Regions from separate parts of the Streptomyces sp. NPDC002958 genome, predicted to be linked through region 1. Evidence: riboswitches for the same ligand, from Rfam matches in the RefSeq annotation. Region 1 holds a riboswitch; each other region holds the start of a gene.
What was found. Region 1 has a riboswitch for cyclic di-AMP ahead of ACZ3IC_RS25080 (transglycosylase SLT domain-containing protein). Riboswitches for the same ligand answer to the same signal wherever they lie in the genome.
Positions count from the first base shown of each region.

Region 2: another riboswitch for cyclic di-AMP. It lies ahead of ACZ3IC_RS01870 (C40 family peptidase); the one in region 1 lies ahead of ACZ3IC_RS25080 (transglycosylase SLT domain-containing protein).
Region 3: another riboswitch for cyclic di-AMP. It lies ahead of ACZ3IC_RS19815 (C40 family peptidase); the one in region 1 lies ahead of ACZ3IC_RS25080 (transglycosylase SLT domain-containing protein).

Region 1 is NZ_JBVHDS010000017.1:82,693-92,829, reverse strand. Features, by position in the region: gene ACZ3IC_RS25105 (sterol desaturase family protein) at 1-362, opposite strand, end outside; gene bla (class A beta-lactamase) at 1,300-2,205, opposite strand; gene ACZ3IC_RS25095 (NAD(+)/NADH kinase) at 2,670-3,749, opposite strand; gene ACZ3IC_RS25090 (hypothetical protein) at 4,410-4,715, shown strand; gene ACZ3IC_RS25085 (DUF2461 family protein) at 4,842-5,429, shown strand; gene ACZ3IC_RS25080 (transglycosylase SLT domain-containing protein) at 5,557-6,318, opposite strand; cyclic di-AMP (ydaO/yuaA leader) riboswitch at 6,321-6,480, opposite strand; gene ACZ3IC_RS25075 (ABC-F family ATP-binding cassette domain-containing protein) at 7,187-8,848, shown strand; gene ACZ3IC_RS25070 (hypothetical protein) at 8,918-9,217, shown strand; gene ACZ3IC_RS25065 (MIP/aquaporin family protein) at 9,378-10,137, shown strand, end outside.
Region 2 is NZ_JBVHDS010000001.1:384,563-394,699, reverse strand. Features, by position in the region: gene ACZ3IC_RS01880 (M23 family metallopeptidase) at 1-754, shown strand, start outside; gene pcrA (DNA helicase PcrA) at 866-3,310, opposite strand; cyclic di-AMP (ydaO/yuaA leader) riboswitch at 3,568-3,732, shown strand; gene ACZ3IC_RS01870 (C40 family peptidase) at 3,731-4,900, shown strand; gene ACZ3IC_RS01865 (hypothetical protein) at 4,989-5,342, opposite strand; gene ACZ3IC_RS01860 (C40 family peptidase) at 5,699-6,733, shown strand; gene ACZ3IC_RS01855 (LuxR C-terminal-related transcriptional regulator) at 6,830-7,525, opposite strand; gene ACZ3IC_RS01850 (PspC domain-containing protein) at 7,509-8,807, opposite strand; gene ACZ3IC_RS01845 (PspC domain-containing protein) at 9,038-10,137, shown strand, end outside.
Region 3 is NZ_JBVHDS010000010.1:155,444-165,580, reverse strand. Features, by position in the region: gene ACZ3IC_RS19825 (ATP-binding protein) at 1-359, shown strand, start outside; partial or broken gene ACZ3IC_RS19820 (LysE family translocator) at 448-576, shown strand; gene ACZ3IC_RS19815 (C40 family peptidase) at 758-1,231, opposite strand; cyclic di-AMP (ydaO/yuaA leader) riboswitch at 1,235-1,407, opposite strand; gene ACZ3IC_RS19810 (hypothetical protein) at 1,840-2,148, opposite strand; gene ACZ3IC_RS19805 (ATP-dependent Clp protease proteolytic subunit) at 2,156-2,791, opposite strand; gene ACZ3IC_RS19800 (hypothetical protein) at 2,972-3,178, opposite strand; partial or broken gene ACZ3IC_RS19795 (DUF6766 family protein) at 3,466-3,579, opposite strand; gene ACZ3IC_RS19790 (hypothetical protein) at 4,142-4,267, opposite strand; gene ACZ3IC_RS19785 (SDR family oxidoreductase) at 4,381-5,271, shown strand; partial or broken gene ACZ3IC_RS19780 (DUF2867 domain-containing protein) at 5,842-6,339, shown strand; gene ACZ3IC_RS19775 (cryptochrome/photolyase family protein) at 6,344-7,714, shown strand; partial or broken gene ACZ3IC_RS19770 (cryptochrome/photolyase family protein) at 7,728-8,160, shown strand; gene ACZ3IC_RS19765 (polyprenyl synthetase family protein) at 8,478-9,620, shown strand; gene crtI (phytoene desaturase family protein) at 9,617-10,137, shown strand, end outside.

The DNA of each region.
Region 1 (10,137 bases):
ACGGAGACGGCTCTGGTGACCAGATATTGCGACAGGGCGCTCGCCGCCATCGTCAGCAGGAAGTAGACGCCGTACCAACGCCATTCACTACGGCTCGGGTGCCAGGCGCGCTGATGCGGAATCAGACGTTCGAGAGTGGTGAGATAGGCGATGGTGCCGAGCAGGAAGAGCGGACTCACACGGCCGGGATCCCAGTCGAGACACAGTGCAGTCGCGGCCACCGAAACTGCGGCTCCCAGCAGGAACGGGTACGCCGACGCACGGAGAACGGCGCGCACCGAAAGTGCGAGCGTTCCCTTGGGCCGCACCGGACCGGAGCCCCTCTCCGGACGACCACCGGGCAGTGGTTCGCAGTTTTCCATCCGCAGCACCTTTACGAAGGAATTAGCACAGAAGAATGCGCAGACCGCGAAAGAGGAACTGATGAGTTCCTGCGGACACGCAAGACCGAAGCGTCGGACACCATTTGTTCACGCATGAATGAATTCTTATCCCGAGACCGATGCGAACTTCCTCACGGACCCTGCGAACCCGAGCGGGCCCGCCGGGCGAGCCCGCCCTGTTTCCATTTCCTCGTCCGGCGCCATCAACCGTCAGATTCAAGCCTTGCTCGATGCGCCGGCAAGGCGGGACAGGATTCGCCACCCCGTCCGGTTTTCAATGAACCAGGCGGACCAGCTGGGCGGAATGCGAATAATTCACCTCCGCCAAGTGAGTTATTAGTACTACTGATAATCTATTGAGACTTAATGATTTCCCCCTTCCGGGAGGGATCCTTCGAATGGTCTGCGCGGGCCGGGTAGGCCTCGGAAAGGCCGCCCGGGCCCGCAAGGCCACCCGGGCCGGAACGGCCTTCCCTGCGGTCAGGATCTCGCTCGCCGGGGCCGAAACGGCAGCATGGCTCGGGGCCCGGTCCTGGCAATGGAGCAGGGCCCACAAGGCTTTGCGGGCCTCATGATCGGGCGGCCGGACACACAGGACACAATCGGGGGCTGCGGTGGCCAAAAAGCGCCGGATCCCGAGCGGCGACCCTGTCGGTCACGCAGACGGACAGCCTGCTCGATGTCCGGGGTCAGCCCGTCCTCAAGCGTGGGACCGGTTCAGGACCCGTATTCCGCACGCTTCGCGCTCCGCTGCCGGCCAGGTCGCTTCCCGGGCGGCCAAGGGGACTCCCCGAAGGACTGGCTACACGCCCCGGTCGGCACCACCGCACCACCATGCCGCCGTGCCGACCGGGCGCGTACGAGCTTCAGCGTTCGAAAGCCCGCTGTACGAGCAAAAAGGCCGTTGGTACCGGCGTCAGGTGAGGGCGGCTGCCAGGATGGCGGCTGTATCGGCGACCAGAGAATCGTCCGGCACGGCAGCGACGTCGTTCTGGGTGGACAGGACAGCCATCACGATGGGCCCCTGGTCGGGCGGCCAGACGATGCCCACGTCGTTCGCGGTGCCATAGCTTCCGGTGCCGGTCTTGTCACCGATGGTCCAGCCCTCCGGGAGGCCGGCGCGCAGGCGATTGCCGCCGGTCGTGCTGGCCAGCAGCCATCCGGTCAATCGCTTCCGGTCCCCCGCCCCCAGCGCGTCCCCGAGGGCAAGCCGCGCGTACGTCCTGCCAATGGCGCGGGAACTGGTGGTATCGGCCACACTCCCCGGTTCCGCCGAGTTCAGTTCCGGCTCCCAGCGGTCGAGCCGGGTCACCGTGTCGCCGATGGACCGGCAGAAGTACGTGACGGACGTCGGTCCGCCCAGCTCCGCAAGCAGGAGGTTCGCCGCGGTGTTGTCGCTCTGCGAGATGGCCGCGCCGCACAGACCCTCAACCGTCATACCGTGCGCGAGGTTCTCGGGCAGACCGGTCACCGGCGCGCCTCCCGACCTCTTGATGTCCTGCTCCGTGTAGTGAATGACCTTCGAGAGCAACGTCCCGTCATGGTCGAGGTCCCTCAGGACGGCCCCAACGGCCAGCGTCTTGAACGTCGAGCACATGGGAAAGCGCTCATCCGCCCGGTGCAGGACGCTCCTGCCCGTCGCTGTGTTCCACCCGAACACCCCCAGACGAGCCGCGTGCTCCCGTTCCAGATTCCGCAGCTTCCGTGCCGCTTCGCTCACCGGGGCCAAGGCGTACGCGGCCGGTGCCATGGGAACAGCGGCCAGCACCGCCCCCAGGCCCCCGGCAAGCACTGCACGGCGTGACGTCCCCCTGCTTGGCATCAAGACCTTCTTCCTTCCTTCTTGTGCAAACTTGTGCAGACGTACTCCCTGCACACAACGCTTCCGGGCAGCCGACTGGTTGCGCCCCGAAGCAGCATGCCCCGTCCAGACCCGGTTCTCGCGGGGCTGCTGCCACCCGCTGTTACAGCTCTCTGTGGCGGATCGGCGGATCACCGGTGGTGAGGGACAGCTCTACAACGCCTGTGAACTGCCTGCGGACCTGATTCAGGAGCTCCCGATCGGTGCGCGCATGGCTGTTCCCGTCACCCCGGCGGTTTACTCCCCCGTCTTCGCGCCTGCACCGCAAAATCAACCGCATCGCGTCGGCCCGGGAGTTGTCAGTCCCATCGAGGTCACGCAGGGTTCGTCACCTTGCCCTCTGGCCGGGCGTGCGGCTCCTTCGTCGTACGGCAGATCGGCTCTTCTTGTCAGACCCTTCCGCCGTCGGGCTCTGCCCTGCCCGGTCAGTCACTGGCCGGCTCGTCCCTGCCCGCCGGGGAGAGATGGAGATGGGCCAGGTCGTGCGGGACCGGACCGTCGGGGCGGAAGAGGGGCGCGCTCTCCCCGTCGGCGGCGGTGGCCGGAGCGTCCGTGAGGCGAAGGCGTGTGCGCAGCCGTCCGTAGAAGTCGTGCGGGCCGAGCCTGATGACCCGCAGGCGACGCGGGGCCGCGTACACCCCCAGCCAGTCCCCTGCATCGAGTACGCCGCGCAGTTGGCCGTCGATCGTGACCACGCCCTGCCCCGAGTGGGGCAGGACCCGCACCGCGATCGGTTCGTCCGGCGCGGCAACCACTGTGCGGTCGAAGGTCATGTGTGCTGCGACGGGTGTGAAGATGACGGCGTCCATGCGGGGTGAGACCACCGGACCACCTGCGGCGAAGCTGTAGGCGGTCGACCCGGTGGGGGTGGCCATGATGACAGCGTCGGCCGAGTACGAGGCGAGGAGCCGGCCGCCGATGTAGACGCCGAGACTCACCTGCCGGTCGCGTGCGAGCTTCTCCACGACCACGTCGTTGAGGGCTGTGACATCCAGCGCCACGCCCCAGCCCTCCGCTCCGGCCTCCGCCTCCCGGTCGACCTGGGGAGGCGGCAGCATCGGACGTCGTCCATAGGCCATCAGGGCGTCGATGTCCTGGGGCACTTCGAGCACGCGGGAGGTCCTCATCGTCAGCGTCATGCGCTCCTCGACACCCGCCCGCCCATGGTGGACGGCGTCGAGCGCCCGGACGACGTCCTCGGCCGGCACCTCGGTCAGGAAGCCGACCCGGCCCAGGTCGATGCCGAGGACGGCGGCATCGTTCTTGGCCGCGATCCTGGCGCCGCGCAGAAAGGTCCCGTCGCCTCCGAGTGTCACGATGAGGTCGGGATTCCCCGCGACATCGGCTTCTTCCCGCCCGCCGCGCCGGCGTGCGTCGTCGCGCCACACGTCGATGTCCGTGCACGGAATGCCTTCGTCCGCACACCAGTCGCGTACGACGCGCGCAGCGGCGACGGCCTCGGGCCGGCCCTGGTGGACAACGACTCCCACCCGCTCGACACTCATCTCGCTACCACTCCCCGCGTTTCGACGATGCCTGGTCCCACCTTGATGGCCCCTGCGGGTGCCGGCTCCGTTGCCGGGTCGACACACCGGTCCCGGTCAGGCGATCGGGCTCCCCGGGTCGGGATGCGCGTCGTCGGCCCCGGTCAGGACTGCGCGTTCTCCGGAATGCTGACCAGCCGACGAGTCTCCCGGCGGGGCCGCCGGTACAGCGCCCGGTGGAGCGTGACGACGCCGATCGAACGCCTGAGCTTCTGTGGGGGGTGGGGCCGGTCGCTGGGGCGAGCGCCTGGGGCGCGCTGAGCGTTTCGGCCATCGTGCAATTCCGATCAACAGGCGCGGTGTCTGAGCACGGGAGCGGTATCACCTCCGGCCGAGGACGTGGTGGGTGGTTTCGTCGTTCCCGGCGTGAGATGCAATCCTGACGAGTTCCACAGGTCAAGAGGTGTTCACCTACGGAATTCGTTGCTTTGGCGAGGTGAACCGATGGCTTGGCGTTAAGAGCGCGTCATTCTGCCGAGGGACTGTGGGGACGGCTACCGCAGCAGGATCCGGTGAAAAGTTTCACCCGGTCCGGATTTCGGAAGGGCGGGGCGCCCGGAGCGTCGCGATGCACGGATGCTGCGGGTCGCGCATCCATGGCCCTGGTGCCAGCCTGGAGACATGGCTTGGGCGTCATGGACGACTCGCGGTGTGTTCTCCGGGCACGGTGGAGTGCTCACGGATGAGGTCGGCGTCCTGTCCGGGGACCTGACTGTTCACACGACCTGGGCCGATGACACGGCCCAGGTCACTGTGCAGTACACGGGTGCGATCGACTGGTTCACCATGTCGGGCAGCCCCGTGCCGTGCTGCTCCGAGGACGACAGCCGGCGTCTTCACGACGCGGTGGTGCAGTCCGTCCGGGAGGGAGCAGCGGCGACGGTTCCCACGCCACCGGCTCAGGAGCCGGGGACCGCCCAGGAGTGACGGTTACGGATCCGGGCCCGGGGCACGCCCGTCCACAAGTCCTGGATCATTAGGATCTCGTGTGTGAGCAGAGCGTTCAGCGGCTGGACAGAGCAAGCATTCGAGCTACTCCTGCGATTGGAGGGCATGCCTTCGCAAGAGGCACGCGAGGAACGGCGCAAGGACCGGGAGCGCCTCGTCCGGCAGCCCATGATCGCGTTGCTGAACGATATGGCCGACGCGGACCAGGCGTACGAAGACTTCTCCGTCTGGGGGTTCCGCAAGGATCCGTGGTGGTGGCAGCACCAAGTGGCGGTGATCCGGATCACGCGCAGTGTCGAGATCGGCTTGCGCTTCGACCTCGACGGGCTTCGGATCAAGGGTGGCTGGACCTACCCGGACCCGGGGCAGATCCCGTTGTTCCGTACGGCAGTTGCCTCGCAGGACAGCGGCCCCGAGCTGGTGCGCGCCATCGAGGAACTCGAGGCGCAGGGGTACGAGATCACCGGCGACACCATGAAGCGCATGCCGCGCGGCCATGACGCCGGTCATCCCCGTGCCGGTTTCCTCCGGTACCGCTCGGTCTCCGCCGCCCCTCCCCTCGGCGGGGACTGCGCGCAGCACACGGCGGCGCTGGCCGACCGTGCGCTGGAAGCGGCGGCGGAGTTGGAGCCCCTGCTGTCCTGGCTCGCCGGCCATGTGTCCGTTCCCGGCTCCCACCGGTGTGCCGCATGACGTCGAACGCGCCTGCTGTCCATGCGGGCCAACAGCCGAAAGGCGGCCCCTGACCGACGGGTGGCGAGTGGCCTGTTCGGCCTCTCGCCACCCGTCGGTCCTGGACCGCCATCGGCGCTGCTGCGGGTCAGTACGCCCCGGACACGTTGTCGATCGAGCCGTACTTGTCGGCGGCGTAATTGCACGCCGCGGTGATGTTGGCGACCGGGTCGTAGCTGTCCGTCGACGTACCGGGCACGTGGTAGGCACGGAACGTCGGCTCGATGACCTGGAGAAGACCCTTGGACGGCGTTCCGGCAGCGGCGTTCGAATCCCAGTTGTTGACGGCCCGGGGGTTGCCGGAGGACTCGCGCATGACGTTGCGGTGGATGCCGTCGTAGCTGCCGGGGATGCCGTGCTCGGCCATGATGGCCAGCGACTCGTTGATCCAGCCGTCCAGATCGTTCGTGTACGTCGTGGGCTTTGCGGAAGTGGCGGACGCAGCGACTTCGTTCGACGCGCCGGAAGCCTTGGACTCGGCCTGGGCACCGATTGTCAGCTTCATGCCCGGGAGAATCCGCGCAGGGTTCTCGCCAATGATCTCTTGGTTGTCCTCGTACAGCTTCTCCCAGCCACCGCTGAGCGAATGCTCTTGTGCGATCTTGGAAAGGGTATCGCCTGCGGTCACGGAATAGGTGGTGGGCGCGGCCTTCTGTGCGGAAATTCCCTTGCCAGTGGCGGCGGTCGACGCCGCGGCCTTTTCGGCGCTGACCGCCTTGGCCGGCGCCGCCGAGGCGACACCCGCGCCGATCAGCGGAAGCATGAGGGCAGCTCCACTCGTGGTCGCGGCGACGAGACCGCGAGTCAGCGAAATGGACTTGCGGCTACGGTACTTACCCGATGCGGGCATGACTGATTCCTCTCCGGCGCCTACGGGGTGAGCTGTCGGGTTCAGGCTGGAGATGCCTGGCCGCATGAGAATGCAGCTTCACCCCGAGCCGTTCCGGATACCGGAACGGCGACTTACCTGGGTCCCCCGCTCCTGCCATGCGTGAGTGAGTGAGTGGGATTCCCGGATGGCGGCAGGATTCGGCGTTCCATCCGGATTCACGGCGACCGTAGGCGAGAAACACCGAAAGGAACAAGACCCTGATTTTGGATCACAATCAATTCGCAAGATCGAGTCACGGAATTTGCAGTAATCCACCTCACACCTCGAAGCCAACTTTCCTTGCACAGAAGGGAACCGAGCCACCATCCGCGGCATCCCGAACCCTGAAGAGTGACTCATACCACGAAGCCACAAAAGGGACATTTCACTCGATACCTAAAGCGCCACAACCCTCATAAAGCGCCCTCTTGTTAACCAAGGATGCGATTCAAATCAAATCGCCCATACCATGACACTTTGCCCGCCATCGCGGGAACCCTCCGCTTCGGCGGCGCACCGCGTGACGCTCCGCACGCTCCCCCGCCCAGCGCCCAGGCTTTGCCTTTCGCCGTCCGGATCGATATCGTTTCGAGGGTCCTGTTGTCTCCGATAGAGGTGGACGTTGCGCATCTGAGGTTTGCGATCACCGCGCCGTACGGCCCCAGCCGTACGCCTGTCACGCAGTAGCAGTGTTTTCTCCTGCCCGTGACCCCGCGTGGATGCGACCTCGGTGCATGAGCCGTCCCTCGATCTTTCGGACCGCCGCACCTCCCTCTCGGTTCGGTCGCTGCGTGGTGCTCGCACGCGAAGCCCCCGTTCACCGCGCTTGCGAATGCGAGGATCACCCATGGCAACCCCCACCACCCCCGGCGCCTCTCTCAGCTGCTCCGCCCTGTCCTTCCAGTGGCCGGACGGCACAACCGTCTTCGACGGGCTCTCTGTCAGCATCGGCCGGGGCAGCACGGGTCTCGTCGGCACCAACGGCGCGGGCAAATCCACACTGCTGCGGCTGCTGGCCGGCCAACTGCGCCCCTCCCAGGGCTCGGTGACCATCGGCGGCAGCCTCGCCCACCTCCCTCAGAACATCACCCTCGCCACGACACTGCGTGTGGACGAGGCTATGGGCATCGCCGAGCGGCGCAACGCGCTGCGCGCCATCGAGGCCGGGGATGTCGACGAGAAGCACTTCGAGACGATCGGTGACGACTGGGACGTCGAGGAACGGGCCCTGGCGACGCTGGGGTCTCTCGGACTCGGCGGCGTCGAACTGGACCGCACCGTGGGTCAGATGTCCGGCGGCGAGACCGTCCTGCTGCGTCTGGCCGCACTGCTGTTGGAGCGTCCCGACATCCTTTTGCTGGACGAACCGACCAACAACCTCGATGTGTTCGCTCGACGCAGGCTCTACGAAGCCGTCGACTCCTGGCGCTCCGGTGTGCTGGTCGTGGTCAGTCACGACCTCGAACTGCTGGAGCGCGTGGACCGCATCGCCGAACTGCGGTCCGGATCCGTGAGTTGGTACGGAGGCGGCTGGTCCGCCTACGAAGAGGCCCTGACCACCGAACAGGAGGCCGCCGGGCGGATGTTGCGGGCCGCCGAGGCGGACGTACGCCGCCAGCAGCGCGAGCTTGAGGAGACCCATGTGAAGCTGGCACGTCGCCAGCGGCACAGCAAGAAGATGGATGCCCAGCGGCGGGCCCCCCGGATCGTCGCCGGGGAGCGCAAGAGGTCCGCGCAGGAGTCGGCGGACAAGCTCCGCGGCCTCCAGGAGGACCGGCTCAGTGAGGCCCGGGAGCGACGCGAAGAAGCCGCGGACGCAATCCGTAACGACGCCGAGATCCGCGTGAGCCTCCCCCACACCGCCGTTCCCACCGGCCGCACCGTGCTGAGCCTGCACGAACTGCGCCCCCGGTTCGGCAGGCTGCACGAGGGCAATCTTCATGTGCACGGACCCGAGAGGATCGCACTCGTCGGGCGTAACGGCGCCGGCAAGACCACGCTGCTGCGCACCCTCACCGGCGAGCTGGCTCCTCTGTCCGGCGAGGCCAAAACGTTCGTACCGCTGCGGTTCCTTCCCCAGCGGCTGGATGTGCTGGACGAGGAGCTGAGCGTCGCGGCGAACGTGGCCCGCATGGCTCCCGGGATCACCGACAACCACATCCGCTCCCAGCTCGCGCGCTTCCTCTTTCAGGGAAAACGCGCGGAACAGCCGGCGGGCACCCTCTCGGGCGGCGAACGCTTCCGTGCCGCGCTCGCCGCGACGATGCTCGCCGCACCGGCTCCGCAGTTGCTGATGCTGGACGAACCGACCAACAACCTCGACATCGCCAGCGTGCGGCAGCTGACCAGCGCACTCGAGTCCTACGAGGGTGCGCTGGTCATCGCCAGCCACGACCTGCCGTTCCTCGAATCGGTCGGCATCACCCGCTGGCTGCTGCTCGCGGAGGAGCTCCAGGACACCACCGCGGAGGAGGTGGGCGACCTGCTCGCAACGCCGGAAGCGGGCTGAGCGACCACGTGACTCCGCGGGGCCGCGCTCGTCCGGCATGACGTACGAGAGGGAGGTGCGGGCCTTCATGTGGCGAAGGCCCGCACCCCGGTCGGCGGTCAGAGCCTGGCGATGATGGACGAGCCGTTGGACTCGGAACCTTCGGAGGAGCCGCAGGCGGCCAGCGCGAGAGCCAGTGCGGCGACGGTGCCGGCGGCCGCGAGCGTGCGGCGGCGGGCAGCGGGAGACAGAGAAGCGGTCGCCGCCCTCGCCCGTGAGCATGCTCTGCTGCGTCAGGTCGACGGGGACCTGACCGACGCCGACGTGACGGCTTGCGTACTGGTGCTCAGCACGACGCTCGAACTCTTCGACCACGTCGACGTGGCCTGACTCGACCTGACCGTACGCGCGATATCCGGCCTGTTCACCCGGTGAGCCCGGAGCGGACGGCATTGCTTGCACCACCAAGTGCGGAACCAATTCCCTGCGTCTACGCTCATATGTGGATCTATGCCGCCGACGTCGTGACTCGACAGGAAGCGAGATCCCCATGGAGCGGCTCAAGATGTCGGGACTCACCGGGGAACTCTCGGCGGAGTTCCTGGGCACGATGGTTCTCATCCTCTTCGGCTGTGGTGTGGTGGCCCAGGTCGTGGCGGGCGGTGCACTCACCGACCCGGCGGGGGGCCTCGGGGATCACGACAGCATCGCCTGGGCATGGGGCCTCGGAGTCACTCTGGGCGTCTATGTGGCGGGCAGGCTGAGCGGAGCTCATCTCAATCCCGCTGTGACCCTCTCGCTTGCCGCCTTCAAGGATTTCCCCTGGAAGAAAGTCGCACCCTACGCACTCGCGCAGCTCGCCGGTGCTTTCGTCGCGGCGCTGGTGGTGCGATGGAACTACACCGAGGCCCTGGCGAAGGCGGACCCGGGACACACCATCAAGACACAGTCCGTCTTCTCGACGCTGCCCGCCAACGGAAACCCTGCCCTTCCGGTTCATGCATGGGGAGCGCTGCGCGACCAGGTCATCGGCACCGCCATTCTTGTGCTGCTGATCTTCGCGGTCACGGACCTTCTCAATACGCCGCCGGGCGCCAATCTGGGGCCGTTCATCGTGGGCCTCATCGTGGTGGCCATCGGCATGGCATGGGGCACCAACGCCGGGTACGCGATCAATCCGGCCCGTGACCTCGGGCCCCGGCTCGCGAGTTTCCTCACCGGCTACGGAGGTGCGTGGCGGGACCAATACGGGAATTTCTACTATTGGGTGCCGATCGTGGGCCCACTCGTGGGTGGCCCGATCGGCGCGT
Region 2 (10,137 bases), on a different contig from region 1:
TGGCGGCAGCCGCAGTCGGCGGCGTTCCCCCGCGAAGCGTTCCGCGCTCCTCGCGGTCGTCGTTCCCTCTGCCTGCGTGATGAGCGTGGCCGGTATCGCCGCAGCCTCCGTCGGCGGACTGGGCAGCGAGGAGAAGAAGGACGACAGCACGACCACGTTGGCGACCGCCGACCCCGGCTCCGTCAAGCCGGTCGCCGCCAACAACAAGCTGGACGCCCAGCTCGCCAACCTCAGCGCCGACGCCGAGAACTTCGCCGACCGCGCCAGCCGCACCCAGGAACGCATCGACCTAAGGGAGCGGCAGGCCGCCGAGAAGAAGAAGCGCGAGGAAGAGGCCGCCCGCAAGGAGGCCCTGCGCCCCAAGTACGTCATGCCGGTCGCGCAGCACGGCCTCAGTGCGTACTACGGCCAGGCGGGCGTCAACTGGATGTCCGTGCACACGGGCATCGACTTCCCCGTCTCGTACGGCACACCCGTGATGGCCGCGACCGACGGCACCGTACGCACCCAGTTGAACAGCGCCTACGGGAACATGGCGATCGTCACCATGGCCGACGGGACCGAGACCTGGTACTGCCACCTGAGCAGCACCCGAATCCGTTCGGGCCCGGTCAAGGCCGGTGACGTCATCGCGTACTCCGGTGACTCCGGGAACTCGACCGGCCCGCACCTGCACTTCGAAGTGCGGCCCGGTGGTGGCGCGGCGATAGACCCGCTCCCCTGGCTCCGCAGTCACGGCGTCGACCCGAACTGAGCCACCCGGCGGCCGACGCCCGCGCCCGGCGCCCGGCGGTCAACGCCCGGCGCCCGGCGCCCAACCCCCCGCGCCCGGCAGCCGGAGCAACGGCCCCGGCTGCCGCCCCGCCTACAGCTTCTCGACCGGCGCGTACCGCAGCAGCAGCTTCTTCGGCCGCTCGTCCCCGAAGTCGACCGTCGCCTTCGCCTGGTCGCCGATCCCCTCGACCGCCGTCACCGTACCGAGCCCGAACTGGTCGTGCGTGACCCGGTCCCCGACGGCCAGCGCGATCGTCGGCTTGTCCGAGGTGCGCCGGGTCGCGAAGCCCGAGGGGCCGGAGCGCGAGCGCGACGAGGACAGCGACGAGGTGATCCCCGACGTCGGTCCGGCCGGAGCTGCCATCGGCCCGGTCCGCTTCCACTCCAGGTGCTGGTCCGGGATCTCCTCCAGGAACCGCGACGGCGGGTTGTACGAGGGCTGCCCCCACGCACTGCGCATCGCCGCCCGCGTCAGATAGAGCCGCTCGCGGGCCCGGGTGATGCCCACGTACGCGAGCCGCCGCTCTTCCTCCAGCTCCTTGACCTGACCGAGCGCACGCATGTGCGGGAAGACGCCGTCCTCCATGCCGGTCAGGAAGACCACCGGGAATTCGAGGCCCTTCGCGGTGTGCAGTGTCATCAGGGTGATGACTCCGGAGCCGTCCTCGTCCTCGTCGGGGATCTGGTCGGAGTCGGCGACGAGCGCGACCCTCTCCAGGAATTCAGCGAGCGTGCCCGTGCCCTCCTCGCCGGACTCGCCCCGCTCCTGCTCGAATTCGAGGGCGACGGCGGCGAGTTCCTGAAGGTTCTCGATGCGGGTCTCGTCCTGCGGGTCGGTGGACGCCTGGAGCTCGGCGAGGTAGCCGGTGCGCTCCAGGACGGCCTCCAGGACCACCGCCGGACCCGCGCCGGAATCGACGATCGTGCGCAGCTCCTCCATCAGCGTGTTGAACCGCTTGACGGCGTTGGCCGAGCGGGCCGCCATGCCGTACGCCTCGTCGACCCGGCGCAGCGCCTGCGAGAAGGTGATCTTCTCGCGCAGGGACAGCGCGTCGATCATCGCCTCGGCGCGGTCGCCGATGCCGCGCTTGGGGACGTTGAGGATGCGGCGCAGCGGCACGGTGTCCTCGGGGTTGGCGAGGACTCGGAGGTAGGCCAGGACGTCACGGACCTCCTTGCGCTCGTAGAAGCGCACACCGCCGACGACCTTGTAGGGCAGTCCGACGCGGATGAAGATCTCTTCGAAGACGCGGGACTGCGCGTTCGTACGGTAGAAGATCGCGACGTCGCCTGCCTTGGCGTCGCCCACGTCGGTGAGCCGGTCGATCTCGTCGGCGACGAACTGGGCCTCGTCGTGCTCGGTGTCGGCGACGTAGCCGGTGATCCGGGCGCCCGTGCCGGCGTTCGTCCAGAGGTTCTTGGGGCGGCGGCTCTCGTTGCGCTCGATGACCGCGTTGGCGGCGGACAGGATCGTCTGTGTGGAGCGGTAGTTCTGCTCCAGGAGGATCGTGGTCGCGGTCGGGTAGTCCTCCTCGAACTGGAGGATGTTGCGGATGGTCGCGCCGCGGAAGGCGTAGATCGACTGGTCCGCGTCACCGACGACGCACAGCTCGGCGGGGGCGTCGCCCTCGCCGGCCGGGCCGACCAGTTCGCGCACGAGGGTGTACTGGGCGTGGTTGGTGTCCTGGTACTCGTCGACCAGGACGTGCCGGAAGCGGCGGCGGTAGTGCTCGGCGACATCGGGAAACGCCTGGAGCAGATGGACCGTCGTCATGATGATGTCGTCGAAGTCCAGCGCGTTGGCCTCGCGCAGCCGGGACTGGTACATCGCGTAGGCCTGGGCAAGGGTCTTCTCGAAGCCGTCCGCGGCCTGGCCGGCGAAGATCTCCTCGTCGATCAGTTCGTTCTTCAGGTTGGAGACCTTGGCCGTGAACGACTTCGGTGGGAAGCGCTTCGGGTCGAGGTCGAGATCGCGGCAGACCAGGGCCATCAGCCGCTTGGAGTCGGCGGCGTCGTAGATCGAGAACGACGAGGTGAAGCCGAGCTTCTTCGATTCGCGGCGCAGGATGCGTACGCACGCGCTGTGGAAGGTCATGACCCAGATGGCGTTGGCGCGCGGTCCGACGAGCTGCTCGACACGCTCCTTCATCTCGCCCGCGGCCTTGTTGGTGAAGGTGATCGCCAGGATCTGGCCGGGGTGCACCCCGCGCTCGGCGAGGAGGTGGGCGATCCGGTGGGTCAGCACCCGGGTCTTGCCGGAACCCGCTCCGGCGACGATGAGCAGGGGGGAGCCCGCGTGGACCACGGCGGCGCGCTGTTCGGTGTTCAGCCCGTCGAGGAGCGCCGCGGAGTCGATGACGGGGCGGTGCGCGCCGTCGCGGTAGTACGCGTCCCTCGGCGGCGGGGGCCCGTCGAACACGCCCGCGAAGAGGTCCTCCGGCACCGCTTCGGGTGCGGAGTCCTCGGGGGGCGGCGGGGGCTCTTCCTCCGAGTGCTGGAGGCCGGCCAGGAAGCTGTCGTCAAAGAGGCTGCTCATCGCTTGTCGAGTCTAGGCCGCCGCACCGACACCCGGCGGCCGCATGGCGCACCGCGCCCGACGGGAGGGCACACAACGAGAGCGTGCACCCACGCCGCGTAAGGGATTCCGGGCCCTTGCCCGCCCCTGCCGCCCCACTTCGCCGAGATCACGAAAATGTATCGGGCATATCGAACATCAACCTTCACAGCAGCATCATGGTTTGGCTAGCGTGCTCGACCGGGCGGCCCGTACCCCCTGAGGCGAACCACGCCGACCGGGCGCCCGCGCCGAATCCGGGCTGCCCACGCGGGAGTTCGGAACCGGGGACCCATGCGCAGCAACGGGGTGAATCGGTCCTTATCCCCACTCGGACCGTAGGGCAGCCTTCCGTTCCGCCCGAACCCGACAGCTAACCCGGTAGGCGGTCCACGGAAGGAGATGCCGACCTTGGCGTCGCATCGCAAACCGCGCACCCGGGTGCGCACCACCACACCGGCCATCGGGCTCACGACGGCCGCTCTGGCATCCGTGACCCTGCTCTCCACGCAGAGCGCCACGGCCGCGCCCTCTCCGAAGCCCAGCATCGAGGACGTCCAGAAGAAGGTCGACGACCTCTACCGGCAGGCGGGCGCCGCGACCCAGCAGTACAACCGGGCGAAGGAAGCCTCCGCCACCCAGCGCGCCAAGGTCGACTCCCTGCTGGAGGACGTGGCGAAGCGCGCCGACAAGCTCAACGACGCCCGCAGGACTCTCGGCGCCTACGCGGCCGCGCAGTACCGCACGGGCTCCATCGCGCCGAGCACCACCTTCCTCCTGGCCGACGACCCGCAGTCGTACTTCGACCAGAACCAGCTGATGAGCCGGCTGACCGGTCAGCAGCAGAAGGCGGTCACGGACTTCCGTACGCAGCAGGCCAAGGCGTCGAAGGAGCGGGCCGAAGCGGTGCAGAGTTTGGAGACGCTGACCGCGACGCAGACCACGCTGCGCACCAGCAAGCAGAACGTCCAGGAGAAGCTGGGCGAGGCGCGCGCGATGCTGTCGGAGCTGACCGCCGAGGAGAAGGCGCGGCTCGCGGCGCTGGAGCGCGAGAAGGAGGCGGAGGCCAAGCGCAAGGCGCAGGAGCTGGCGCAGCAGCAGGCCGCTGCCAAGGCGGAGGCGGACCGCAAGGCCGCGGAGGCCGCGAAGGAGGCGGAATCCGGCAGCGGTACGGGAACGGGCACGGAAACCGGCACCGGAACGGGCTCGGACACCAGCGACACCACCAAGGCGGAGAAGGTCATCGCCTTCGCCACGGCCCAGATCGGCAAGCCGTACGTCTGGGGCGCGACGGGCCCCTCCTCGTACGACTGCTCCGGGCTCACCCAGGCCGCGTGGAAGGCCGCGGGCGTCGACATCCCGCGCACCACCTGGGACCAAGTGGAGACAGGCACCCGGGTCGCCACGGCGGATCTGCGGCCGGGCGACCTCGTGTTCTTCTACGACGACATCAGCCACGTCGGCATCTACAAGGGCGACGGAATGATGATCCACGCACCGAAGCCGGGGGCGAATGTGCGCGAGGAGTCGATCTACTACATGCCGATCTACGGCAGCGTGCGACCGGCGTAGCGGCTCACGCCGCCATCCCCTCGGCTGCCGGTCACCGGGCGGGCCCGGGTCCGGGCCCGCCCGGTGACGCAGGGCCGGCCTGGCCGGCTCATGTCCAGAGCGTGGCGATGAAGATGTTGGCGATCGTCAGGCCGCCCACTGCCGCGAAGGCGCCCTTGTCGACCTTCTCCTCGTCCCTCTTGACGTAGACGAGCGCGAGGATCACGACCAGGAGCAGCAGCTTGACCCCGATCTTGATGTTGTTCACGTGATGGCCGTCGGCCTCGTTGAGCCCGACCAGTGCGACACCGGTGACCAGCATCGTCAGCGCACCGTGCAGCATCGCCGGGACGAACCGGGCCGTGCCCGCGCCCATCGCCTTCATCTGGGTCAGGAAACCGCCCAGCAGAGAGGCGATGCCGATGATGTGCAGGGCGACGAAGACATTGATGAGTACGTCCATGGGTCCGCAGCCTAGCCTTGCCCATATCACCACTCCGCAGGCAGGTGCGACTTACTGGCACTTTACTCACGCCTGCACCTATTGCCCGACTTTGATGCAATTTTTTCGATCAGCTAGCGACAGTGTCGCGCTAAATTCAGGCAATAGGCGTCATTGCGACTCTTCCCCCTGTCCCGGGTTTAGCGTCCTGACCAGGTGACCGGCTTCACCGCCGCTCCGCAGCCGGACGGCAGGCCGGTCACCCCGCCGAGAGGTCCGGCGGCGGGCCGCTCCCCTGTTGGCGACCCGCCGCCGGACCTCGGGCGGGCCCGCCGGTAGTCCCCGACGGGCAGTCGTCAGGAAGGACGCACGCCCCCGTGGCAGCGCATCGGAAACCCAAGCAGCGCCCGTACACCGGCTCTGCTGCCCGCACCGCAGCCACCCTCGCCCTTGCCGGGGCCGCCACCGCTGCCGCCCTGCCCGGCTCCGCGCACGCCGACCCCCAGCGCACCCCCGCCCAGGTCAGGGCAGAGGTGGACCGGCTGTACCACGACGCGGAAGTCGCCACCGAGCAGTACAACGGCGCGAAGGAGAAGGCGACCGCCGCCGCCGATGCCGTCGACTCACTGCGCGACGAGGCCGCCCGCGGGACCGAGCGCCTCAACGCCTCGCGCAACGCGCTGGGCTCCCTCGCCGCCGCCCAGTACCGCACCGGCGGCCTCGATCCGTCCGTGCAGCTGGCGCTCTCCTCCGACCCCGACCAGTATCTGGAGCGCGCCTCGTACGTGGACCGGATCGGCGACCGCCAGGCCGCCGAGGTCGACGGGGTGGAGCGCCAGGTCGCCCGGATCGACCAGCTGCGCTCGCAGGCCAGGGGAAAGCTGGCGGCGCTGACGGCGCGCCAGGCCGAGCTGAAGAAGCACAAGGCGACGATCAGGACCAAACTGGCCGACGCGCAGCGGCTCCTCGCCACGCTGTCCCCGGCCGACCGGGCCGCCTATGAAGGCTCGGACGGTACGCGTTCCGCCCGCGGCACCGCGCGCGGCTCTGTCCAGGCACCGAACGCCCGTGCCGCCGAGGCCGTCGCGTTCGCGTACGGGGCGCTCGGCAAGCCGTACGTCTGGGGCGCGACCGGCCCCTCCTCGTTCGACTGCTCCGGGCTCACCCAGGCAGCCTGGCGCTCCGCCGGCGTCTCGCTCCCCCGGACCACGTACACCCAGATCAATGCCGGACGACACATCCCGCGCTCCGAACTCGCCCCGGGCGACCTCGTGTTCTTCTACTCCGGCATCAGCCATGTCGGGCTCTACATCGGCAACGGCCAGATGATCCACGCCCCGCGCCCGGGAGCACCGGTCCGGATCGCGCCGATCGACCAGATGCCCTTCGCCGGAGCGACCCGGGTGGCATAGGCTCCCGACGCCGGGCCGGGCCGTCCCGCAGCCGGAGCAGCCCGCCCGACGCCGTCTGAACGAGCCCCGCCAAGACTGCGCGGAGCCCCGCGGGGCTCAGACCAGCCGTCGCGCCGTCGCCCATCGGGTCAGCTCGTGCCGGTTCGACAGCTGGAGTTTCCGCAGCACCGCCGAGACATGCGACTCGACCGTCTTCACCGAGATGAACAGCTGCTTGGCGATCTCCTTGTACGCATATCCGCGGGCGATCAGCCTCAGCACCTCGCGCTCGCGCTGCGTCAACCGGTCCAGGTCCTCGTCGACCGGCGGTGCGTCCGTGGAGGCGAAGGCGTCGAGGACGAAGCCGGCCAGCCGGGGCGAGAACACCGCGTCGCCGTCCTGGACCCGGAAGACCGAGTCGACCAGGTCCGTGCCGGTGATGGTCTTGGTGACATAGCCGCGGGCGCCACCGCGGATGACACCGATGACGTCCTCGGCGGCGTCCGAGACGGACAGTGCCAGGAACCGCACCGGGTTCTCGACGGCACCCATCAGCGGGGCGCAGCGGCGCAGCACCTCGACACCGCCGCCACCGGGCAGGTGGACATCGAGGAGGACGACCTCGGGGCGGGTCGCCGTGATGACGGTGACCGCCTGGTCGACATCGGCGGCCTCGCCGACCACCTCGACGCCCGTCTCCTCGGTGCGGCCGATCTCGGCCTGCACGCCGGTGCGGAACATCCGGTGGTCGTCGACGAGCACGACCCGTACCCGGCGCTCCGCGCCTCCGGTCGCCTCAGTGGTCTCCGTCATCGCTCGCCCTCTCCATCTCCAGCTCGACCTCTGTGCCCCCACCGGGCACCGAACGCAGCCGCGCCGTACCGCCGTTGCGCAGCATGCGGCCGATGATTGATTCTCGTACGCCCATTCTGTCCCCCGGTACGGAATCCGGATCGAATCCCGGGCCCCGGTCACGCACCGAGACGAAGACCGTGCGGCCCTCGACCTCCGCGTAGACCTGCACCGCCCCACCCTCGCCACCGTACTTGGCGGCGTTGACCATCGCCTCGCGTGCGGCCTGCATCTGCGCGGCCAGCTTCTCGTCCAGCGGGCAGTCGCCGACGACGACGACCTCCAGCGGGACGCCGTGCTTGTCCTCGACCTCTGCGGCGGCGCGCTTGACCGCCTCGGCGAGGGTCTCGGGTTCGTCGTCCTCGTCCTTGCCGGTGCCCTCGGGGTTGTACAGCCAGTTGCGCAGTTCGCGTTCCTGGGCGCGGGCCAGTCTGCGGACCTCGCCCGCGTCCTCCGCGTTGCGCTGGATCAGGGTGAGGGTGTGCAGCACCGAGTCATGGACATGGGCGGCGACCTCGGCGCGCTCCTGGGCCCTGATGCGCATCAGGCGCTCCTCGGAGAGGTCCTGGGTCATGCGTACGAGGTAGGGGCCGGCCAGCAACGCTATGCCGGTGAGTACGGCGATCGCGGCGGTCAGGACGTTGCCGAGCTGGGCCGCGGAGCCGCGTACCACCATGAAGACGGCCAGGCCCAGGCCGACCAGGGCGACCCCGGCCAGTCCCCGGGCCAGATGCAGGACCCGGCGGCGACTGCCGACCTCCATCCAGCGGGCGCGCCGGGCGTTGTCGGCCTGCCGCCACACCAGTACGGAACCGGCGCCGATCAGCAGCATGGGCCAGATGTAGCGGTCGGCCTCGCTGCCCATGTCGACGTTGCCGACGAAGACGATGGCGCCGATGAACAGTGCGATGAGGGCGAAGACCTGCCCCTTGTCGGGTTTGCGGAGCCGGCGTCTGCCGTCCGGGGCGGTCTCGAAGACGGAGCGCGGCGTCTCGACACCACCGACGCCGAGCGGAACGACGATCCAGAACACGGCGTAGAGCAGCGAGCCCAGGCCGTCCGCGAAGAACAGGCCGAGGAAGACGAACCGCACCCAGGCGACGGGCAGCCCGAGATGCCCGGCAAGACCGCGCGCGACGCCGCCGAGCAGCCGTCCGTCGGCGCTGCGGTACAGCTTGCGCAGCGGCGGCTCCTCCAGGTCGGTGTTGAGGGAGCTTGCGGCTCGGGGCGTGGCGGCTGGCATTGCCCGATCGTCACATGTCCGTACCCACGAGGGCATCAGGGTCCGTCCCCGACCGGACCCTGAGAGGGTGCGAGGACGTCTCCGCCGGGCGCAGGCCCGCTACCGGTGCAGTCTCCCGGGTGCCGCCGGCCCGGTACCGGTTCGCCCCCAGGGGCCCGCCGGGCCAATATCAGGGATCGGCCAGGGTCGGCTCGGGTCCGGACGGACGCTCGGCCCGTCACCATGGAGCCATGACCGTTCCCCAGGACGCCTCCCCCGGTGTCGCACCATCCCCCGAACCGCGATCGCAGTTGCGGCGCAGCCCGCGGCACAAGGTCGTGGCCGGGGTGGGCGGCGGGCTCGGCCGGTACTGCGACGTCGATCCGGTGATCTTCCGGATCGTGCTCGGTGTGCTGTCCGTGACCGGCGGCATCGGGCTGATCTTCTACGGCTTCGCCTGGCTGCTGATCCCCTTGGAGGGCGAGGACGAGAACGAGGCGCGCAGGCTGCTGTCCGGCCGTGTCGAGGGGGCGTCGCTGATCGCGGCGCTCCTCGCGCTGATCGGCTGCGGGCTGTTCCTCTCCATGCTGGGCAACGGCGGCACGCTGGCGTTCTCCGCGATGCTGTCGCTCGCCGTCGTCGGCTTCGCCGTCTGGACGCAGAACCGCAGGACGGCGGCGCCCGAGGACCCGCTGCATCCGGCAACCGCGCAGGCGGTGGCGGACGCGCCGCCCGAGGTGAAGGCGCCGCCGACGCCGGGCAGCCCGTCGTGGTGGCGGGATCCGATCGTCAAGGACGGCACCACGGGACCGGTGGCCTCCGGCTATCTGTGGGGTCCGGCCGATGCGGCGCTCGACGGCCCAGCCGTACGCCACGGGGGGGCGACGCCGGAAGACCCGTTCCGCGTGCCCCGGCAGGAGCCCGGTACCAGGGGCCCGACGTCGATCGGCGGTCTCGTGTTCCTGTTCGCGCTGATCGCGGGCAGTCTGGGCATGGGGCTGAGCTGGGACTCCCAGCCGTTCGGTACGAGTCTGCAGTTCGGTCTGGCCGGTGCGCTCGCGGTGTTCGGGCTCGGGATGCTGGTCAGCGCGTTCCTCGGCCGGACCGGGTTCGGCACGGTCATGCTGTCGATGACCACGGCGGCCCTGCTGGCGGGCGCGTCCGCGCTGCCGAAGGACATCACCACCCAGTGGGTGCGCGAGGGCTGGCGGCCGGCGTCGGCGGCGGCGGTCCGGCCGCACTACGAACTGGGCTCCGGCGTGGCACAGCTGGACCTCACCGGGATCACGGTCCCCCGGGGCGACACCGTCCGTACGGAAGTAAAGGTCGGGGCGGGCCGCGCGGTCGTCGT
Region 3 (10,137 bases), on a different contig from region 1:
TGGCCGGAGTGCTCACCGAATGGGGCCTGGTCACCGACACGGAGTTCGCTGACGGAATCCAGCTCATCGTCTCGGAGCTGACGACCAACGCCGTCCAGCACACGTTCGGACAGTCACCCACCTTCACCGTGGACCTGAGACTGGAGCGGGAGGAGCAGCTGCATCTGGGGGTGACGGACAGTCACCCGCGCTGGCCCCGGCGGCTGCCCGCCGCCGTTCAGCAGGACAACGGGCGCGGCATGGTGATCATCCGTGGCCTGACCAAGGAGTGCGGGGGCCGGCTCACCGTCACCCCCACCGCCGACGGCGGCAAGACGGTCTGGATCGCGCTCCCGTGGAGCATCCCCGTACAGAGCTGACGGACCTCCCGATCCGTCCGCTTCCCTCTCTCAATCCGCCCGTCTCTGCTCTCTCGAGCGCACGATCACCCGCCCTCGCCGCCCGGCCGCGCTCCTGGTGGACGGGCTGGGCGGGTGGCTGCGCCGGCCGCGTACCGCCCGCACCATCGAGGGTGGCAGCGGCGCGGCGCTCACCGCGTTAAGGCTGGTACTGGTGTTCGGCCCCCTGCTGCGCTGAGAACGAGCGGATCAGTGGCGGAGACCAGCGCTTGTCCGGCGGCCGAGCGTGGAGTCCAGCGCCTGTCCGGCGGCCGGACGGTGGAGTCAAGCGCCTCCGGCGGCCGGGCAGCGGGGCCCAGGGGACTGCCCGGCGGATCACGGCACGGCCGGGACCGCGCCCCTGATCCGCCGGACAGGCATCAGCGGACCCGCCCGTAATAGACACCCTTTGTCCAGATCTTCTCCAGCCGGACCACCGCGCCGGTCCGCGGCGAGTGCCAGATCTTGCCGTGACCGGCGTAGATCCCCACGTGGTAGACGCTGCGGCCGTAATGGAAGAAGACCAGATCGCCGCGTTTCCTGCGCGAGGGCTTGATATGGCGGGACTTGTTGTACTGCTGCTGGGCCGTGCGGGGGAGCTTCTTGCCCGCCTTCTTGAACGAATAGGCCGTCAGGCCCGAGCAGTCGAAGCGGTTGGGGCCCGTGGCCCCCCACCTGTACGGCGATCCTTTCTTCGACGCGGCGATGTTGAGTGCCTTCATCGAGAGAGTCGCTGCCTGGGCTTCTGTCGCGGCGCCCGGGGCCAGTATGGTGCCGCCGACGGCGGCCAGAGTCAGAACCGAGGCCGTACCGGCCCGGGCGAGCAGAGACGGGACATGAACCTGCGCAGCCATGCGCAACCCTTCGTCAGCCGCCTGTGAAGGATGACCTGTCGGGTTCGGGCTGGCGAAGTTGCCCGGCCGCGCTCGGCGGCTTCACCCCGAGGGTCGACCGGTGATCCGGCCGACCCGTTGTGCTCGGGTCCTCCACTCCTGCCGATCCACTTCTGTCGACCAGGCATCCGGACAGCGGCAGGACTCGGCGTCCGCCCGGACCGCCCCGCCGCGGTGGCGGGGGCTTGTCGTCCCAGGGATCTTGACTCACCTGCTGCCGGATTTCCGAGGGAGAACAGCGATATGTGTGGTTCCTCGCGACTGCACCGTTCGGGTGGACTTGATGATTTCGACGGCCGAGCCGGTTACTCGGACCGGCGTCGTACCAGGGGTGGAATGAAGGATTCCGCTCACTGGCCACGCGGAATACGCAAGTTGAGCTATCCCTCGTGAGGGGGAGTTTCTACGCCGAATGAGCGAGGAATTTCGAATTGCCTGCCGGGCGTGTCGAGCAGGGGAGTTGAGCGAAGCTGGTGGGAAGCGGGTGGAGTGAGTTGAGCGAGCCCCGTCGGGGGTGGGATCAGGGGGAGCTGACCGGTCCCTGCCGGGCGTGGAGACGAAGGGGCCGATCAACTCGTGGGAGCGGGGGGTACGGTGACGCGTCCGGCCCGCTGTTCCCCGTCGAGCACACGCAGCGCCCGCGCCAGGGTGGCGGCATGGATCCGCGTCTCGCCGCGCTCGTGCATCAGCGTGAGGGCGTCGCGCAGCGCACCCGCCCGTGAGACCAGCGCCTGTGCGGCGCGTAGTGCGCCGTAGGTGTCGCTGCCACGGGCCGGGTTGATCCGGCCCAGTTGATCGAGGACTTCGAGATAGCAGTCGATGAACTCCCCCTCGGCGCGCGTCAGTGCGGGGAGCGGCGGCAACTCCGGTGGCTGCACCTGGCGTTCACCTCGCACTGTGCGGCGGGAGCGATGACATTCGGTTCTCCATGATGTGGTCCACCAGGCCGTACGCCTTGGCGCCCGGCGCGTCGAGAATGAGGTCGCGCTCGATGTCGGAGGCGATCTGCTCGGCGCTGCGGCCCGTGTGACGGGCCAACATTGCGGTGAGCATCTCGCGGACCCGCTCCAGTTCCTGTGCCTCGATCTCCAGATCGGACGGCTGGCCCTGCACCGGCTCGGTGAGCGCGGGCTGCTGTACGACGACCCGGGCCCCGGGCAGTGCGTGCCGTCGGCCGGGAGCGCCTGCGGCGAGCAGTGTCGACGCACAGGAACCGGCCTGGCCGAGGCAGTAGGTCTCCACCTCGCAGGTGAGGTACTCCATCGTGTCGTAGATCGCGGACATGGCTCCGAACGATCCGCCGGGGGAGTTGATGTAGAGGGAGATGGGCCGGTCCGGGGCGGCGTGTTCCAGATACATGAACTGGGCGATCAGATCGTTGGCCACGGTGTCGTCGACCGGCGTGCCGAGGAAGACGATCCGTTCGGCGAGCAGCTTGGAGTACGGGTCGAGGGTCCGCGTCCCGTTGGTCGTGCGCTCGGTGAACTCGGGCAGTACGTAGCGGGCGGTGGGTCGGAACAGCATGGCGATGCCTCTCCTCCGGGGTTGTGCGGGGCCTGCGCAAGCGTCTGTACAAAATGTACAGGACGTACAGAAGGATATAATGGAGCGTGATCCTAGTGATCCACTAAAAGTCCCAGGTCGGAGGCTGTTTTCTGTTCGCTGAGGGCGGATATCTCACCATCTCTAGACGCTTGATCATCAGGCTGCTTCGCCCTCACTGAAACCGAGTACAGAAGTGAGGTGGTCCGAGGCGACGCGGAGGTCCTCGTGGCTCGGGTGGACGTACACCCGCTTGGTGAAGGTGGCTTTGGCATGCCCGGCCCATGCGGCGAGGACGACGTCCGGCACGCCGTTGACGGCAAGAACCTCGCCGCCATTCGAAAGCCAGTCGAGGTCGCAGGCCATCCCGTCACCTTCTGGGAGGAGCTGCCGCCTTACCGGCATGGCAGCCCGACGGAGGGTGCACAACTTCTAAAAATTTCACGCCTTGGCGGCCCCCGGCTTCGAGCTTGGGTATTTGAACCCCTTCGTGCGCATCGGCGAGCGCTTGAGTGCGACAATGCCTCTTCGAAACAGAGACCGTGATTGGCTCAAGGGGCTCTATGCGGATTTGAAGAATGCGTGCGCCGAGTGCCCATCGGGACGTGCAGATTGCGCCGTGCATGGGGATGCCTGGCCCGGCAACCGACGCGTCATCCCTCGACTCCGTTGGTTCCGTGAGGTGTTCCGACGGGTTTGGACTCCGGGGACCCACGCTGGCGTAGGTATACGGAGAAGGTGGCCATGCAGGCCACTGCGAGCAGCTCGGACTGCGAAGATGTAGAGGAAGAACTGCAGGTATTCCGATTGCCAGTTCTCCGTCACGTCGACGGCGAAGTCCGAGGGGACATCAGATGGGCGCCGAACCCGGTGCGCGCGAGGCCGTTGGTCGCGAGCTGGTCGTTGAACTCCGCGCTGCGTACGCCTTCGGGCCGTCCGTCAGCACAAGGTGAAGGGCTCTCCCGTTCTGGCGGACGGAGAGTCGCTATCGAAGGGAAGGTCGTCGGGCTGGCCCATAACGACAGCGACCTCGTCGAATTCCTGAGGTGTGCCGGGCTCGACGACGCGTGGGAACTTGTTGACGACCCCCACTGGATCGAATGGCAATGCCGTTGCTTTTAGTGGTACGTGCCACCGGTAGTTCAGGGTGACAACGGCCGGCGAACGATGGCTGCTGGCGGTTTCACCTGGGGCTTTGCTGGCGTAGCTGGTGATGCACGACCGGATTCTGCGGGGGCAGTCACGGGATTGTCGGCGGGTCAGCAGGCTGCGGCCGATTTCGGCGAGTCCGAGGCGTCGGTCCCGCCTGCGGGCCGAGGCGGTACTCGATCACCCGTACGGCGGGGCCTTGACGGTTCCGGCCGCCTCGCTGTGCTTGTTCGCCTCGATCCGGGCGAGGTAGCTGCCATCGGGCAGGACGCCTTGGTGGCCCAGTGTCCTGGCCCGTCCCGTCAAGGGGGGCCAAGGACGGGGCTGCTAAAAGTCGGTGTGACAGCGCCCGAGTGCTGACGGCGGCGTCCACCCCTACCGTGGGCTGGGAGACGCCGCCGCAGCGAGAGGAATGTTCCATGCCGGTCGCCAAGGGTCCACTGAACGGACGGACAGCTGTCGTGACCGGAGCGGCCCGTGGTTTGGGTGCGGCTATGGCCCGAGAGCTGGCCAGTCGGGGGGCGAAGGTAGCACTGCTCGGCCGTGAGGAGAGAACACTGGCCCAGGTCAGGGCATCTCTGCCGGGCACGACTGCCTGTTGGGAAGTCGATGTCACGGATGACCTGGCCATGGCCCGGGCCGGCGCAGAAGTTCGTGCGCGGTTCGGACCTCCTTCCGTGGTTGTTGCCAACGCAGGAGTGGCCGAGGGCGGCCCGTTCGCCGAGTCCGATCCGGCCACCTGGCGGAGGGTCGTCGAGGTAAACCTCATTGGTAGCGCCGTGACCGCGAGGTCGTTTCTGGGGGACTTGTTTGAGACCTGCGGTTACATCCTCCAGGTTGCGTCGCTTGCGTCCATCGGTGCGGCCCCCATGATGAGCGCCTACTGTGCTTCGAAGGCAGGAGTCGAGTCCTTTGCTCACGCGCTGCAGGCAGAGGTCGCCCACCGGCATGTAGGGGTGGGGATCGCTTACATAAACTGGACGGACACCGACATGGTGCGCGAAGCCGACGAGTACGCCGTGCTGCGGCAGCTTCGTGGTCACATGCCGCCGCCGGCGCGCAAGGTGTACCCCGTCGAGTACGTGGCTGGCCGGTTGGTCGCGGCGATTGAACGGCGCCGTCCGTCCGTGTATGTTCCCCGCTGGTTGTGGTCGGCCCAACTCGTGCGCGCCGCGATGCCTCCTGTGGTCACGATGCTGTCGCGACGCGAACTGCCTCGTCTTGCCGCACGGGAGCGGTTCGAGGCCACGGGGCTGCTCGGCGCAGGTGGCCAGGCCGACCAAGCCGGTTCCCGCTCGTCGCAGCGCTGAGCCTCTGCGCAGGTTTCCGGCCTGATTCAGGACACCAGGCGCCTTTCGCTTCCCCATCAAGAGGACTGGACGCGTCAGATCGGAGCGCTCTGACGCGCACCCTGCATCCATCAGCCCGCAGATCCGTGAAGTAGGTGGTGAGGCGGTACGGCCCGCTACTCCGGCAGGAAACGCTCATGACTCATGAACGGTGTGATGGTGGACATGGCGCACGCGGTCGGGGGCGGCTGGGCAAGGCAGCGACAGAGTCCGCTGATCACTTTTGGTGATTGCACCGCTACGGAAGGCGCGGTCACGCTGTGTTGGGAGGAGTGCTCGTGAACAGGGACGAACAGTGGAACGGGGAGCGACTGCACTGTCTGGTCACCGGCGCGTCCGAGTACGTCGGCGGGCGCCTGGTGCCTGAACTGCTGAGAACCGGTCACCAAGTCCGGTCCTGGCACGGTCCCCCAGTAAACTCCGAGACCACCCTGGACGAAGAACGCCGAAACGGTCCGTGGCGATGTCACGGATGCCACCTCCGTCGCCCAGGCCATGTTCGGCATCGATGTCGCTTACTACCTGGTGTGCGGCGAAAACGGCTGGTACTCCTTCCGCTCGCCTGGGCGGTCAGGGGGTGGCTGGACCGGTTCGTCGGCGGTGTGGGGCTCCGCCGTGGCCGACGCGACGCCGAGCACCTGCGCGTCGGGGACTCGCTGGACTTCTGGCCGGTCGAGGAGATCGAGCCCGGACGGCTGCTGCGGCTGCTGCGGCTGCGCGCGGAGATGCGGCTGCCGGGCCTCGCCTGGCTGGAGATGTACGCCGAGACCGGCGCCGACGGCCGCACCCGCTACCGGCAACGAGCGCTGTTCCACCCGCACGGCCTGCTGGGCCACGCCTACTGGTGGTCCGTCTTTCCCCTTCCACGCCGTGGTCTTCGGCGGCATGGCCCGCAACATCACCCAGGCCGCAGCCAAAGGCATGAGCGCGCACAAGACCAATTACCCGACGACCGCGTCCGGTAGGCCCACAGCAGGTGAAGAGTCCAAAAGCACAACGCACATCACCACTTCACGGCACCAGGAGTGACGCCATGACCGTCGCGGTCGTCCTGTTCACCTCGGATCTTCGTCTGCACGACCATCCCCCATTGCGCGCCGCGCTCGCGGCGGCAGACGAGGTGGTGCCTCTGTTCGTACGCGATCCGGGTGTACACGCGGCGGGCTTCGACGCACCCAATCGCAATGCCTTCCTCGCCGACTGCCTGGCCGACCTCGACGCTTCACTCTGCCGGCGCGGAGGCCGGCTCATCGTGCGCACGGGACCGGTCGCCCGCGAGGTCGCCGAGGTCGTCGCCAAGTGCGGCAGCACGGAGGTGCACATGGCCGCAGGCGTGACCAGGTACGCCCACCGGCGGGAGGAGGAACTGCGTGACAGCCTCGGCGAAAGAGGCGCGAAATTGCTTGTTCATGACAGTGTCGTCACGGCCGTCGCCCCCGGCAGCGTTACACCGGCTGACTCAGACCACTACGCCGTGTTCACTCCCTACTTCCGCCGCTGGAAGGGTGAGAGGCTGCGAGAGACATGCCCGGCACCGAAAGTCGTACGTGTCCCCGACGAGGTAATCGGCGAACCTCCGCCGCCCCGCGACGCTGCCGGAATCTCGCCGGGCCTGTCGAAGGGAGGCGAGAAGGAGGGGCGTAAGCGGTTCTCGCGTTGGATGCGGTCAGGATTGTCCGGGTACGAGGAACGACACGACGACCTCGCGGGCGACGAGACCTCCCGGCTGTCGCCGTTCTTGCACTTCGGCGCCATGTCACCGGTGGAGCTAGTCCACAGCACCCGCGCACACGGGGGGCCTGGTGCGGAAGCGTTTGTTCGTCAGCTGTGCTGGCGGGACTTTCACCACCAATTGCTGGCGGCCAGGCCGGAGGCGTCAATCCGGGACTACCGCACCCGTAACGACCAGTGGCGCGGTGAGGACGAGGCGTCCGATGATATCGCCGCGTGGCAAGAAGGGCGTACTGGCTATCCGGTCGTTGATGCGGGGATGCGACAACTGCGTCATGAGGGCTGGATGCACAATCGCGCCCGCCTGCTGGTGGCGAGCTTTCTGACCAAGTCGCTCTACGTTGACTGGCGGATCGGAGCCCGGTACTTCCTGGACCTACTCGTGGACGGCGACATCGCCAACAACCAACTCAACTGGCAATGGGTCGCCGGCACCGGCACCGACACCCGCCCCAATCGCGTCCTGAACCCCGTGCTGCAGGGGAAGCGTTACGACCCGGACGGCACCTATGTACGCCGCTGGGTGCCGGAACTGGCGGACGTGGACGGTAGGGCAGTGCACGAGCCCTGGCGTCTTCCGGCCGAACAGCGCGCTCAGCTCGACTATCCTGCTCCGCTGCTCGACCTCGCCGACGGGCTGGCGCGCTTCAAGCGCGCCCGTCGCCACGACTGAGGGAGAGAGCATCGTGCACTGGCTCTTCGGTGATCAGCTCGACCCGCACTTCCTCTCGCCGGGAGACGGAGGCCCCGGCCGTGACACCCCACTGATCATGATCGAATCGCGTTCGGTGTTCCGGCGGCGGTGCTCCCACCGGGCCAAGGCCCATCTGGTGCTGTCCGCGATGCGGCACCGTGCGGCGGAACTGGGCAACCGCCTCACCTACGTGCGTGCTGACACCTATCGAGAGGGCTTGGACCAGGTTGCCCGCGGAGGTCCGGTCACCGTTCACCATCCCACCTGGTACGCGGCCTCCGCCTCGTGCGAGCTCTTCCGTGACTGTGGGGCCCGCGCGGGGCTTTCTGGTGCCCATGACGGCCTTTGCGGAGTGGGCGGATGGTCACGGCGCCAAGAGCCTGCGCCAGGAGAACTTCTACCACTGGGTTCGGCGCGGGAACGATCGGCCGGACGAGCGTACCGGCAAGCACGCCCGCCCTTACACCACAGGCAACTGGACATTTCTCGAGCGGCACCGGAACCGGCTCGCGGGCAATCACCGCCCAGCCGGTGCGCCAACTGGACCGGCTCACCGATCTCGCGCAGATGCGCCGTCAGAAACTCGCCCGAGGTGACACACCACCATGACATGCACACTGCTGCGCCAGTGCAGCGACCCTGACCAGAACAGGCTCCGCACCGGGCAAGAATCAGCGCATCCGTACAAGAACACTTGCCAGAAGCACCGGGGTGCAGGTGACTGAGTAAGAAAGGGTTGTGCATGCTGAAATCGCTGCCCACAGTGGCCAAACCGGTTGGCTTCGTCGACGGTCCGCTCACGGCTCTGGACGCCGCCCACTGCGTGGAAGCGGAACTCGGGCATGTTCTAGACGACAGACTGCGCCAAGCCCGTGACGTAGACACGGTGTTCGCACGCGACGTGGCCGGCCGAGTCACCGCGTTCGTCCGCCGCGGCGGGAAGCGACTGCGCACGGCGTTCGCGTGGTGCGGCTGGCGGGCCGCAGGCGGCTCGGGCGACGCCACGGCGCTCCTGCGGACGGGAGCCGCTCTCGAACTCCTGCAGGCGTGCGCTCTCGTACATGACGACGTAATGGACGGATCACCGCTGCGCCGGGGCGCTCCGGCGATGCACGTTGACTTCGCCCGCATGCATCAGACAGCTCGCATGACCGGCGCACCGGAAGCGTTCGCGACGTCCGCCACGATACTTGCCGGCGACCTGGCTCTGGCCTGGGCCGACGATCTGCTGACCGACACAGCCTTGAGCTCGCCACACGGCGCGCGACTGCACCGCGAGTGGCAGGCTATGCGTGCTGAGATGGTCGCCGGGCAGTATCGCGACATTCACGCGCAAGCAACCGGGACGTCCGGCATCGACGAAGCAATCAGCATCGCCACGCTCAAGAGTGCCCTCTACACGGTTGAGCGACCATTGGCGCTGGGTGCAGCCCTTGCCGACGCCGACGAGCACACCCTCAACGCGCTGTACTCCGCTGGGCGATGTGCGGGGCTCGCCTTCCAGCTCCGCGACGACCTGCTCGGCACCTACGGAAACCCAGGCGAAACTGGCAAACCATCAGATGGTGATCTGCGTGCCCGTAAGCTCACTTACCTGCTCGCCGTCGGTATGCGGCTCGCCGAAGCAGCCGGTGACGAGGTGGCAACTGCCGCGCTCGGTCCTACCCCCGGCTCTCGCTCGGACGAAGCAGTGAACCGGATGAGAGCGGCACTGGACCATACCGGTGCGAGGACCGTCGTTGAGTCCAAGATCACAGAGTTGGCGGCGACGAGCCTGCGGCACTTCGCTGGGTCGGGCGCGGACCCCTCCGTACAGCGGGAGTTCACCGTGCTGGTCGAGCGTGCTTCGGGCGTAGCCCTGAAAACCACTGAGGGGGACAGGTGAGAACGGTACCAGGGCCGACGGACCATATTGTCGTGGTGGGCGCCGGATTGTCTGGCCTTGCCTGTGCCCTCCACCTGCTGGGTGCAGGCCGCCGAGTCACCGTCATCGAACGGGACTCCCGACCGGGCGGCCGGGCCGGCCGCGTGACACTTGGCGGCTACGAGGTAGACACCGGTCCCACCGTGCTGACCATGCCACACCTCGCCGACGAAGCCTTCGCCGCCGTCGGCGACAGTCTCAGTTCCCACGTCGAACTGATGGCCCTGCACCCGGCATACCGAGCGAGCTTCGCGGACGGGACATCGCTCGACGTCCACACCGACGGCGAAGCCATGGAGACGGAGGTGCGACGGTTCGCCGGACCGGGTGAGGCGGCAGCCTACCGGGAACTGAGGGCCTGGTTGGAGCGGCTGTACCGGGCGCAGATGCGCCGCTTCATCGACACCAACTTCGATTCCCCTTTCCAGCTCCTTCACCCGGACCTGGCCCGCCTGGCGACGCTGGGTGGCTTCGGACG